3 regions of the Sodalis sp. RH14 genome follow, and region 1 is predicted to be linked to each of the others. Evidence: predicted binding sites of a transcription regulator. Region 1 holds the regulator's gene; each other region holds the start of a gene.
The links. The regulator Fur, encoded in region 1, represses iron uptake genes when iron is present. The targets are predictions, from matches to a motif close to ATAATAATGAGAACNACTATCAA.

Region 1 (3,277 bases):
CGACGGGAATCACCAGATTCACCGCCGATAAAGGCGCAAAGGCGATGCCTTTATAATTCTTATTGGTTAAATCCTCGAATAATTGTAATTGCGATTGGAAGTCGCCTTCCGACGGTGACGCGAATATATCCACCGTCACGCCGAGATCCTGGGCCTTTTTCTCAATGCCTTGTTTCATCTCTACCCAGAAAGGGTTGGATAATGTTTTAAGAACAACGGCGTAATCGGCTGCCGCGTGGACCACGGTGGACAACATCAGTCCACAGGCGGCGCCACCGGCCAATTTAAGAAATTTATTCATTATTCTATCTCCAAAAGAGAATTATTTATAATCACGCTTCAGGTACTTGGTAATGGAACTCGTTTTTTCCAGGTTTTTATTCGCCAGCTCGATATCCTGCCGCGCTACCGAGACATAAAACGCATCCAGCAGCGTAAGCTGCAAAATACGGGCCGAAGCGTTTCTGCCTAATAACGGCGTTTCCGGCGCCGGTGAACAAATATTAAAATCAGCCAGCTGGGCTATGGGGGAATTGCTGCTATGGGTAATACAAATGATCTTGGCCCCATTATCCTTGGCAATCGACACCACCCGTTTCAGATCGCTGGTGCGGCCCGAATGGGATACCACTAACGCCACATCGCCCGGTTGCAACAGGGAGGCCGACATCATCATCAAATGCGCGTCCAGGTAGGCATTGCAACGCAAGCCGATTTTCAGGAATTTATGCTGCACGTCCGCGCAAATGGAATTAGAGCCGCCGACGCCGTACAGCTCGCGCTGATGGCCGGCAAAAAAGCATTGGGCCGCCTGCTGGATGACGTTGGCGTCGACTATCGCCTGGCCTTCGACAATGGTGCGCACGGTCAGGTTAAACACCTTGTTGACCACATCCTCCGGGCTGTCGGTGGGCGAGAGTTCGGCGGTGATATCATGGTCGGCATGTTCGAAGTACTCGACGATGGCGCTGCGCAGCTGGCGAAAGCCGCTGAAACCGAGAATTTTCGACACCTTGACAATCATGGCTTCCGACAGGCCCAGACTCAGGGCCACCTCTTTGATCCCCGAGACGTCGGTGAGGTTGCCGGGTGATAAAAACCACTCCACTATCCGGCTTTCGTTTTCAGTCATGCCTTCTTGTTTAATACGAATATAAGGAGCAATGCCTATGCCGCGCGGCATATCGTTTTGCAGTTCCGCATCATTCATCTGGATTATCTCTGGTGATTAACATTGCCTGTCACTATATCACCATGGCGAAAGTTTAAAATCTGCTGCGAACTTCACGTTTTTTATTAATTTATAAATTAACTTTTTGTGTAAAAATCGAGTCACCGATCCGGGTTAATTTCAGGAAGGTATTTTTGGCTATATTAATTCAATAAAATCATATAATTAAAATGTATCTTTTGTTGTCGCTTACTGCTGGCAGCGAAAAATAGCTTTATCATAAGATTCACAGAATAATTTACCCGGTGAAAAAATCGCAATAAAAACGCTGTCGTTTCAATGGATTACGCAAATGAGCCCAAAATAGCGTCCCAGGGCCTCTATTTATTCTTTATTTATTTTTATTTTCTGTGAAGTTTTCTGGAGTTTGCCGGCGGTGAGCACGGCGGTGATTGGCGGATACGACGCTTGTCGACGCGCTTCGGGAAGGAAACGTTACCAGGGAAGGGGACGGGCGGCGTTTAGCCTCATTGAAAAAATCGTTGCAGGGTGAGAAAGCGGCGCGATAACAGCCGCTTTGGAGAAACGGACCGCGCCGCGGTTATTCTTTTACGCCGTTGAGCATATCGGCGTGATCGTGCAGCGTTTCGTCTTCGCGGCAGTTGCCGATTTCACAATGCCCATACAGATATAAGCTATGGTTGGTCAGCTTGATATTGTGCCTTTTGGCAATATCACGCTGGCGCGCTTCGATGAACTCGTCGCGAAATTCGATAACCTTGCCGCAGTCCAGACAGATCAGGTGGTCATGATGATACTGTTGCGTCAGTTCAAAAACGGATTTGCCGCCTTCAAAATTGTGGCGGGTTACGATACCGGCGTCGTCAAATTGGTTTAGCACGCGATATACCGTGGCCAGGCCGATTTCCTCACCCATATCGATCAGTTTTTTGTACAGATCTTCCGCACTGACGTGATGGCATTCCGGATCTTGCAACACTTCCAGAATCTTCAGTCTGGGAAGGGTGACTTTCAGGCCGGCCTTCTTCAATGCAATATTATTGTCAGTCATGCGGGTTTAGTCCTGTTACTTTGATAATCTGATTGTAGGCTAGCTTAGCCTATAACATCGGTCGGCCCGAAAAATGTGACGCCGTCTCATTATAAGACTGCCTGTCCAAAATGAAAACCGCGCCTTGTTAACAACTATAGCCCGTTTCGGGGGGCGAATTCTGCAACATTTTGCTAAAAAGGGTGGAACCGCTGCGCTATTGTACCGCGTTGTGGATAAAAGTTAAAAACTTGTATCTATTAATTTGAAAGGATTTAGTTATCAGTGAGGTTGGCGGCGCCGTCCCGACGCCATGACGGCAACCGATTCTCTTGCCGGGCGCCGCGGCGGCGGCACCCTCCCGCACGGCTTTACTTTAGCTGAGTTGCAATTCAGCGCTGATTTGCTTCACCCAGCCGTCCACGCGTTCATTGGTCAGCTCGGGCTGGCGGTCTTCGTCAATGGCCAGGCCGATGAAGTGATTGTCGTCCGCCAGTCCTTTCGACGCTTCGAAATGATAGCCGGCGGTGGGCCAGTGACCGACGATGGTCGCGCCGTTGGGCTCGATAATGTCGCGAATGGTGCCCATGGCGTCACAGAAATATTCGGCGTAATCCTCTTGATCGCCACAGCCGAACAGCGCCACTTTTTTGCCGGAGAAATCTATTTCTTCCAGGGTGGGGAAAAAATCATCCCAGTCACATTGCGCTTCGCCGTAATACCAGGTCGGGATGCCGAGCAGCAGGGTGTCGAACCGCGCCAGGTCTTCTTTACTGCTTTTGGCAATGTCATGAACTTCGGCAACATCCGCACCCAGTTGCTTCTGAATCATTTTGGCAATATTTTCGGTATTGCCGGTGTCACTGCCAAAAAAAATGCCTACAGTTGCCATGAGTTTGAAAACCTCTTAAATATTATGGATATGTTCCGTAACAGAATCAGCGATGCTCTGCGGCAATCATAGCAGACCCTTATGCGGGGAGAAACTCGCCGGCCGGGTTTTGTCGCAAATTTGCCCCGTCCGCGGCCTTGGGCCCTGGACGGGATGGCGCTTT
Region 2 (3,277 bases), 930 kb from region 1:
CAGGACGGGGAAAGATCACGGCTTGGCGAACAGCTGTTCCAGGCGGGCCAGCACATTGCTGGCGCTGTAGTAATCAAGGCGGAAGGTGTCGTTGCCAAGGGCGTAGACCCGGCGGTTTTGCACCGCCGGCAGATGCGCCAGGAACGGATTGGCCAAGAGCAACCGGGCGCTGGCGTCATCGCCGGCAAACAGCAGGAAGGTTTGCCCGTTCAGGCCGGCGGCCAGGTTTTCGCCGGACAGCTGGACGATGTCCTTGCGCACGCCCATGCTTCGGCCGCCGACGGGGGTGGCGGGCGGTTCGGCCAGCGTAAAGCCCAGCTGGCGCAGCAGCTGGCCCTGCGGCGAATCGGCGGTCCACAGGTTGGCGGCTTTGCCGTCCGGCTGGTATACCAGGGCGGATACCGGCTGCGGCGGCAGCGCCAGATGCTGTTTCAGCGCCTGCCGGCGGGCGTCGAAGCGGGCGATGACCTCCGCGGCCTGCGCTTCATGGCCGGTGGCTTGTCCCAGCTCCCGGGCCAGGTCCTGCCAGCTTTTATCGTCATAATTGACCACCAGGGTCGGCGCCAGCGGCGACAACTGATCGTAAAGGCGCAGGGCCGAATCGCCGCCGGTGGCGGCGATAATAATCAAATCGGGATTCTGGCCGGCGATGGCCTCGGCATCCGGTTCGCCGATGTACAGGCGTTTGACGCCGCGCTGCCGGGCGACATCGCTCCACTGGCGAAAAAAACCCTGCTCGTCCGCGACCCGGTTATTCGGCGTGGTGGCGCCGCTGGCTATCACCGGCGCCCCGATGGCCAATAGCGAGCCGGTAAGGGTGACGCTTGTGGATACGATGCGCTGCGGCATGTGATCCAGGGTAATGGCGCCATGCGCGCCCGCCACCTGCCGCGGCCAGCCGTTCTCAGCGGCGCGCGGGGACGCGGCCGCCAGCAGTAAGGGCAGGGCCATCAGGGCGAGCCAATTGCAGGCGGATCGGTGCCGGGACAATAGAGTGATCATGTCTGGTATTCCTGGGGTAGGGGCTGGTTTTGTCCGCCTTATGATGACAAAAAACGGGCAATCAAATCCACCCTTGCGCGGGTGAGGCAGTGTTTACGTTCATTGACACGGCAGATTCTACGACGTAGTTTATGTGCTATCAATACAAATGATAATTATTATTATTGTGTTTATCATTTGATAATAGCGGAGATCGTCACGTGGAATTTTCATTGTTTCGACAGACAACACCAGGCGACGCGGATGCCATTATAAACGGATTTTTTTTCATGTCGCCTTATCGCAGCTTCGTTACCCAGGGTCGTTTCTGCGCCATCAGCGCGCCCGCGGGCAGGGGTGATCAGCCCGATGGCGTGTTTCAGCGGGAGCTGCGCCACGCCTTCCGGCGCGCCAGAAACGCCGGCATTGAACGGCCGCTGGTGGTGGGGGCCATTCCCTTCGATGCCGACCGGCCCGCGGCGCTGTTTATCCCGCAGCGCAGCCAGGGGTTCGATCGCGAGATGTTTTTGCAAAGCCGGAATGTGCCCGCCGAACCCTTGCCGCAGGTAACCGGCAAAATCGAGCGACCGCCGGAGCGCGACTTTAAACACATGGTGGCGCGGGCGGTGGAGGCCACCGGCCAGCAACGGCTGAGTAAAGTGGTGCTCGCGCGCCTGCTGGATATCACCACCCGGGAACCGGTGAATACCGCGGCCCTGATGCGGCGCATCGCGGCCCAAAATCCCGCCAGTTACAATTTCCATGTTCCCCTCGACAACGGCGCCCTGCTGGGCGCCAGCCCGGAGCTGCTGCTGCGCAAGACCGGCAACCGGTTTTACTCCACGCCGCTGGCGGGTTCCGCCCGGCGCGACGCCGAGCCGGGCCGTGACGCCGCCGCCGGCCGCCAATTGCTGGATTCAGTCAAGGACCGCTATGAGCATCAGCTGGTTATCGACCAGATGCGCGAAGTGCTGGCGCCCTACAGCGCGGGTTTAAACGTGCCGCCCGTACCCGGCCTGGTCAATACGCCCACCCTTTGGCATCTGGCCACCGCCATCGACGGCGAGGTGGCGGACCCCGCCGTCAACGCCCTGGCGCTGGCCTGCCTGCTGCATCCCACGCCCGCGCTGTGCGGCGCCCCCACCGATCGCGCGCGGCGCTTAATCCAGACCCTGGAACCCTTCGACCGCGATCTGTTCGGCGGCATGGTGGGCTGGTGCGACGAGGAGGGCAATGGCGAATGGGTGGTAACCATCCGCTGCGCCAGGGTGGCGGGCAACCAGGTGCGGCTGTTCGCCGGCGCCGGCATCGTGCCCGCCTCCCTCCCCGACGCGGAGTGGCGCGAAACCGGCGTCAAGCTCGATACCATGCTGAGCGCGTTCGGATTGCATTAACAGGAGAGATGATGAGCATTGTATTTAACCGTTGGCCGGATGAGTTCGCGGCCCGCTACCGCGCCAGGGGATACTGGCTGGATTTGCCCCTGACCGATATTATCGACCGCCGTAAAGACAGCGGCGCGCTGGCGGTGGCCTGCGGCGAGCGCCGCCTGAGCTACCGGGATATCAACACCTTGTCCGACCGGCTGGCCGCGGCCCTTGCCCGGCGCGGGCTGGCGGCGGGGGATACCGCGCTGGTGCAACTGGGCAACGTGGCGGAATTTTACCTGGTGCTGTTCGCCCTGCTGAAAATCGGCGTGGCGCCGGTAAATGCCCTGTTCAGCCACCAGCGCAGCGAACTTACCGCCTATGCGCTGCAAATCAGGCCGGCGCTGCTGATTGCCGACCGGCAGCATGGGCTGTTCAGCGATAATGGCTTTATCGATGAACTGCGGCGGCAGCATTCGTCGCTGCGGGTGGTGGCGATGCGCGGCGACGACGCGCCGCAAACAAGTTTACAGGCATTATTCGACGAAGCGCCGGGCGCGTTCACCGCCGCCCCGTCGCCCGCCGACGAGGTGGCCTTTTTCCAGCTGTCCGGCGGCAGCACCGGCACGCCGAAGCTGATTCCGCGCACCCATAACGACTACTACTACAGTATTCGCGCCAGCGTGGACATCTGCCGTTTCGATGAGGATACCCGCTACCTGTGCGCGCTGCCCGCGGCCCATAACTACCCGCTGAGCTCGCCGGGCGCGCTGGGCGTGTTTTACGGCGGCGGCAGCGTGGTACTGGCCAGCGATCCGAGCGCCAACGTCTGTTTCCCGCTGATAGCGCAACATCGGATCACCGTCACCGGGCTGGTGCCGCCCGCCGTGACGCTGTGGCTGCAGGCGATGGAACAATGGGGCGACAGC
Region 3 (3,277 bases), 1.2 Mb from region 1:
GCAGCTGGAAGAATACCTGGGCCGGGACGATCGGGTGGTGGTGCCGCTGGGCAGTACGGAGCAGCATGCGTTTCTCAGCCTGTCGGTGGATTCCATCCTGGCCGAAAAGGTCGCCGTCGAGGCGGCCGAGCCGCTGGGCATACCGGTATTCCCGGTAATGCCTTTCGGCATGACGCCGGCGTTCAGCGATTTTCCCGGCACCATCAGCCTGCGGGTCGGCACTTACCTCCGGCTGCTGTACGATATTCTCGATAATCTGAAACGGCAGGGCTTTAAGCGCGTCCTGCTGGTTAACGGCCACGGCGGCAATATGCCGGCGCAGCATATTATCAGCGAATGGATGGTGGCCAATCCCGAGGTGATGGTACAGCTGCATAACTGGTGGTGCGCGCCGCTCACCTGGGCAAAGGTACAGCAAACCGATCCGGTGGCCTCGCATGCCTCATGGATGGAAAATTTCCCCTGGACCCGGCTGGCGGGCGTCGCCCAGCCGGACCGGCAAAAACCGATGCTCGATCTGGTCGGCTTTCGCAAGCTCAATCCGGCCAAGGCCCGCGCGATGCTGGGCGACGGCAACTACGGCGGGTATTATCAGCGCGCCGACGAGGAGATGCTGGCCCTCTGGCAGGTGGGTGTCGAAGAAACCCGGCGCGTGATGGAACTGCTCTGATCGCCGCCCGGGCAAGGCACCGTGCGGGGAGCCGTTTATGCGGCGGGAGTACCCGCGGCGCGAGCGGCCGCCGGTGCGAGGCCTGGGGCGCGGAGAAATACGTCTTGCCCGGCGTCATGCCCGCAGTGGCGAACGCTTAGCCCTGCTGTTCCCGATGCCGGCATTTACGCTCTTGCGCCACCAACAGCGGGCAGCTCGGGCAATATTCCAGGCCGCTGAGCTTATAGCGCAGGCAGCACAGCCGGCGGATGATTTTCGGGCCGGCGTCGTGCTCCACCACCCGTACCGGCTGATACAGCCGGTTGGGCGCGCCGTCCGTCAGGGTTTTGGTGGCGAGAAACGCCCTGGCTTCCCCGGTATCGGCGCCTTGTTCCGCGGCCATATCGATGCCGTGGGCGACGCGGATGGCGGCGTTGTTCCAGAACAGGCCCGGCCTGATGCCGGCCAACTGGCCGAAGGTCCGGCAAACCGGCAGCACATGCGTCTCCAGCAGCTGCCCGAACAGGGCGGGGATGGCGACGCCGCCGGCGATTTTTGCGCCGCGATCGGCCAGGATAAATTTTTCCGGCACGGCGGATTGCGCTCCCTGGGTAAACTGAATCGCGCGCGGATCCGCCGGCAGCCGCCAGTCATGCAGCAGCGCGATCCTTGTCCAGGGCGCCAGCAGCAGGGCAAAATACCACTGCGACCACATGGAGATCACCGCCGCCCGGTCACCCCCTTCGTTCAGCCTCAGGAACGGCTCCAGTAGCGCCAGCGCCGTTTCCGGCGCGCATAAATCCGCCGCCGAATAGCCCGTTCCGCCGCTGGGAACGGAGAAGAGAAAACTGCCGTTGATATCAATGGCGCATCCGGGGGTGGGTGCTGCTGCGTCAGGCTTCATACGCTTCCTGTATCGATCGGGACTATTGATTAAGGACAAGGCAAAGAGCTTCCGGCAGGCGGGCGGCTTGCGGTCTCTCTCCGAATGCGCATAATAGGCGATCAAAATCAGAATGATAACTATTAATATTTAAAATTTATGCAGACTCATGATGCCTATCGCCGACGTCTTTTACAGGCGATGGCCGTGTTGCCCTGGTGGTTTTCCCGCCGCGCCGCCGCCGCGCCCATACCCGATGCGGCACGTATTATCGCGCTGGAGTGGCGCCCGGCGGAGCTGCTGCTGGCCCTTGGCGTGACGCCGATGGCCATTGCCGACGCGCCGAATTACCGCAGCTGGGTGGCGGAGCCGGCGCTGCCGCCGTCGGTGCTGGACGTGGGGTTGCGCAACGAACCGAATATGGAGGCGATGCAGCGCCTGGCGCCTTCGCTGATCCTGCTATCGGAGGGCTTTGGCCCGGCGCCTGCAAGCGTCGCGTCCATTGCGCCCACCATGACCTTCCGTTTTAGCCGGCAAGGCGATAGGCCTTTGGCCGTGGCCCGCCAGGATATCGTCGCCCTGGCCGGGCGCCTGGGGATGCCGGATCGGGCGCAACGGCATATGGCCGATCTCGACCGGCAACTGGACCAGACCCGGCAGCGGCTGGCGTCTGGATCCCTTCCGCTTCCCCCCGTCTTGCTGTTTTCCTTTATCGACAGCCGCCGCATCATGGTTATCGGCAAAAACAGCCTGCTCCAGGATGTGCTGGATCGGGTGGGGGTGGCGAACGCCTGGGACGGCGAGGAAAATGTTTGGGGCAGCGCAACGGTGGGCCTTGAGCGGCTGGCGCAGTTCCGGGGCGTCAGGGCGCTGTGTTTTCATCGCGGCGCCCAGGATCCCCTGGCGGAAGTGGCCGGTTCTACGCTTTGGCAAACGCTGCCTTTTGTCCGGGAAAAACAGCTGCGGGTGCTGCCCGCGGTGTGGTTTTTCGGCGCCACCCTTGCCGCCATGCGCTTTTGCCGGATGCTCGGGCAGGCGATGGAGCCACGGGCATGAGTAAACGCGTTCCGCGCTTATCCGCCGCATTGGTCCTGGCGTTGTCGCTTGCCGCGCTGTCGCTTGCGGTATTTAATTTAACCCTTCAGCTCGCGCCCGGTTTATGGTGGCGGGCGGCGTGCCATCCCGATACCGGCAGTATTGATCAAATGCTGTTTCACTACAGCCTGCTGCCGCGCACCGCGCTCTCGCTGCTGGTGGGCGCCGGGCTGGGGCTGGTGGGGGTGGTGTTCCAGCAAATACTGCGCAATCCGCTGGCCGAACCCACCACGCTCGGGGTGTCGGCGGGCGCGCAACTGGGGCTCACGGTGGCGACCCTCCTGGCGTTGCCGGGCGACGAGGCGACCCGCCAACTGGCGACGATAGCCGGCGCGCTGGCGGTGGGCGGCCTGGTGTTCGGCGTTTCCTGGGGGCGCCGGTTGTCGCCGGTCACCCTGATTCTGGCGGGATTGGTCCTGGGGCTTTACTGCGGGGCGGCCAAAAGCCTGCTGGCGCTGCTTAACTATGAGCGGCTGCAAACCCTTTTTCTCTGGAGCAGCGGCATGCTCAACCAGCAGGATTGGAGCAGGGTACAGTTCCTGCTGCCCCGGCTGGCCGTCGGCCTGCTGCTGATATTGCTGATGCTGCGACCGCTGATGCTGATGGGATTGGATGACGGCGTGGCGCGCAACCTGGGCCTGGGCCTTATC

Region 2: the regulator Fur is predicted to act here: its motif matches at 1,145-1,167, upstream of ACL2XQ_RS01650 (isochorismate synthase).
Region 3: the regulator Fur is predicted to act here: its motif matches at 1,660-1,682, upstream of fhuF (siderophore-iron reductase FhuF).

The regions. Positions count from the first base shown of each region.
Region 1 is NZ_CP178739.1:1,309,543-1,312,819, forward strand. It holds gene alsB (D-allose transporter substrate-binding protein) at 1-301, opposite strand, end outside; gene alsR (transcriptional repressor AlsR) at 323-1,210, opposite strand; gene fur (ferric iron uptake transcriptional regulator) at 1,773-2,243, opposite strand; gene fldA (flavodoxin FldA) at 2,599-3,114, opposite strand.
Region 2 is NZ_CP178739.1:380,561-383,837, forward strand. It holds gene fepB (Fe2+-enterobactin ABC transporter substrate-binding protein) at 16-951, opposite strand; gene ACL2XQ_RS01650 (isochorismate synthase) at 1,203-2,375, shown strand; gene ACL2XQ_RS01655 ((2,3-dihydroxybenzoyl)adenylate synthase) at 2,387-3,277, shown strand, end outside.
Region 3 is NZ_CP178739.1:149,147-152,423, forward strand. It holds gene ACL2XQ_RS00675 (creatininase family protein) at 1-670, shown strand, start outside; gene fhuF (siderophore-iron reductase FhuF) at 807-1,553, opposite strand; gene fhuD (Fe(3+)-hydroxamate ABC transporter substrate-binding protein FhuD) at 1,692-2,588, shown strand; gene fhuB (Fe(3+)-hydroxamate ABC transporter permease FhuB) at 2,585-3,277, shown strand, end outside.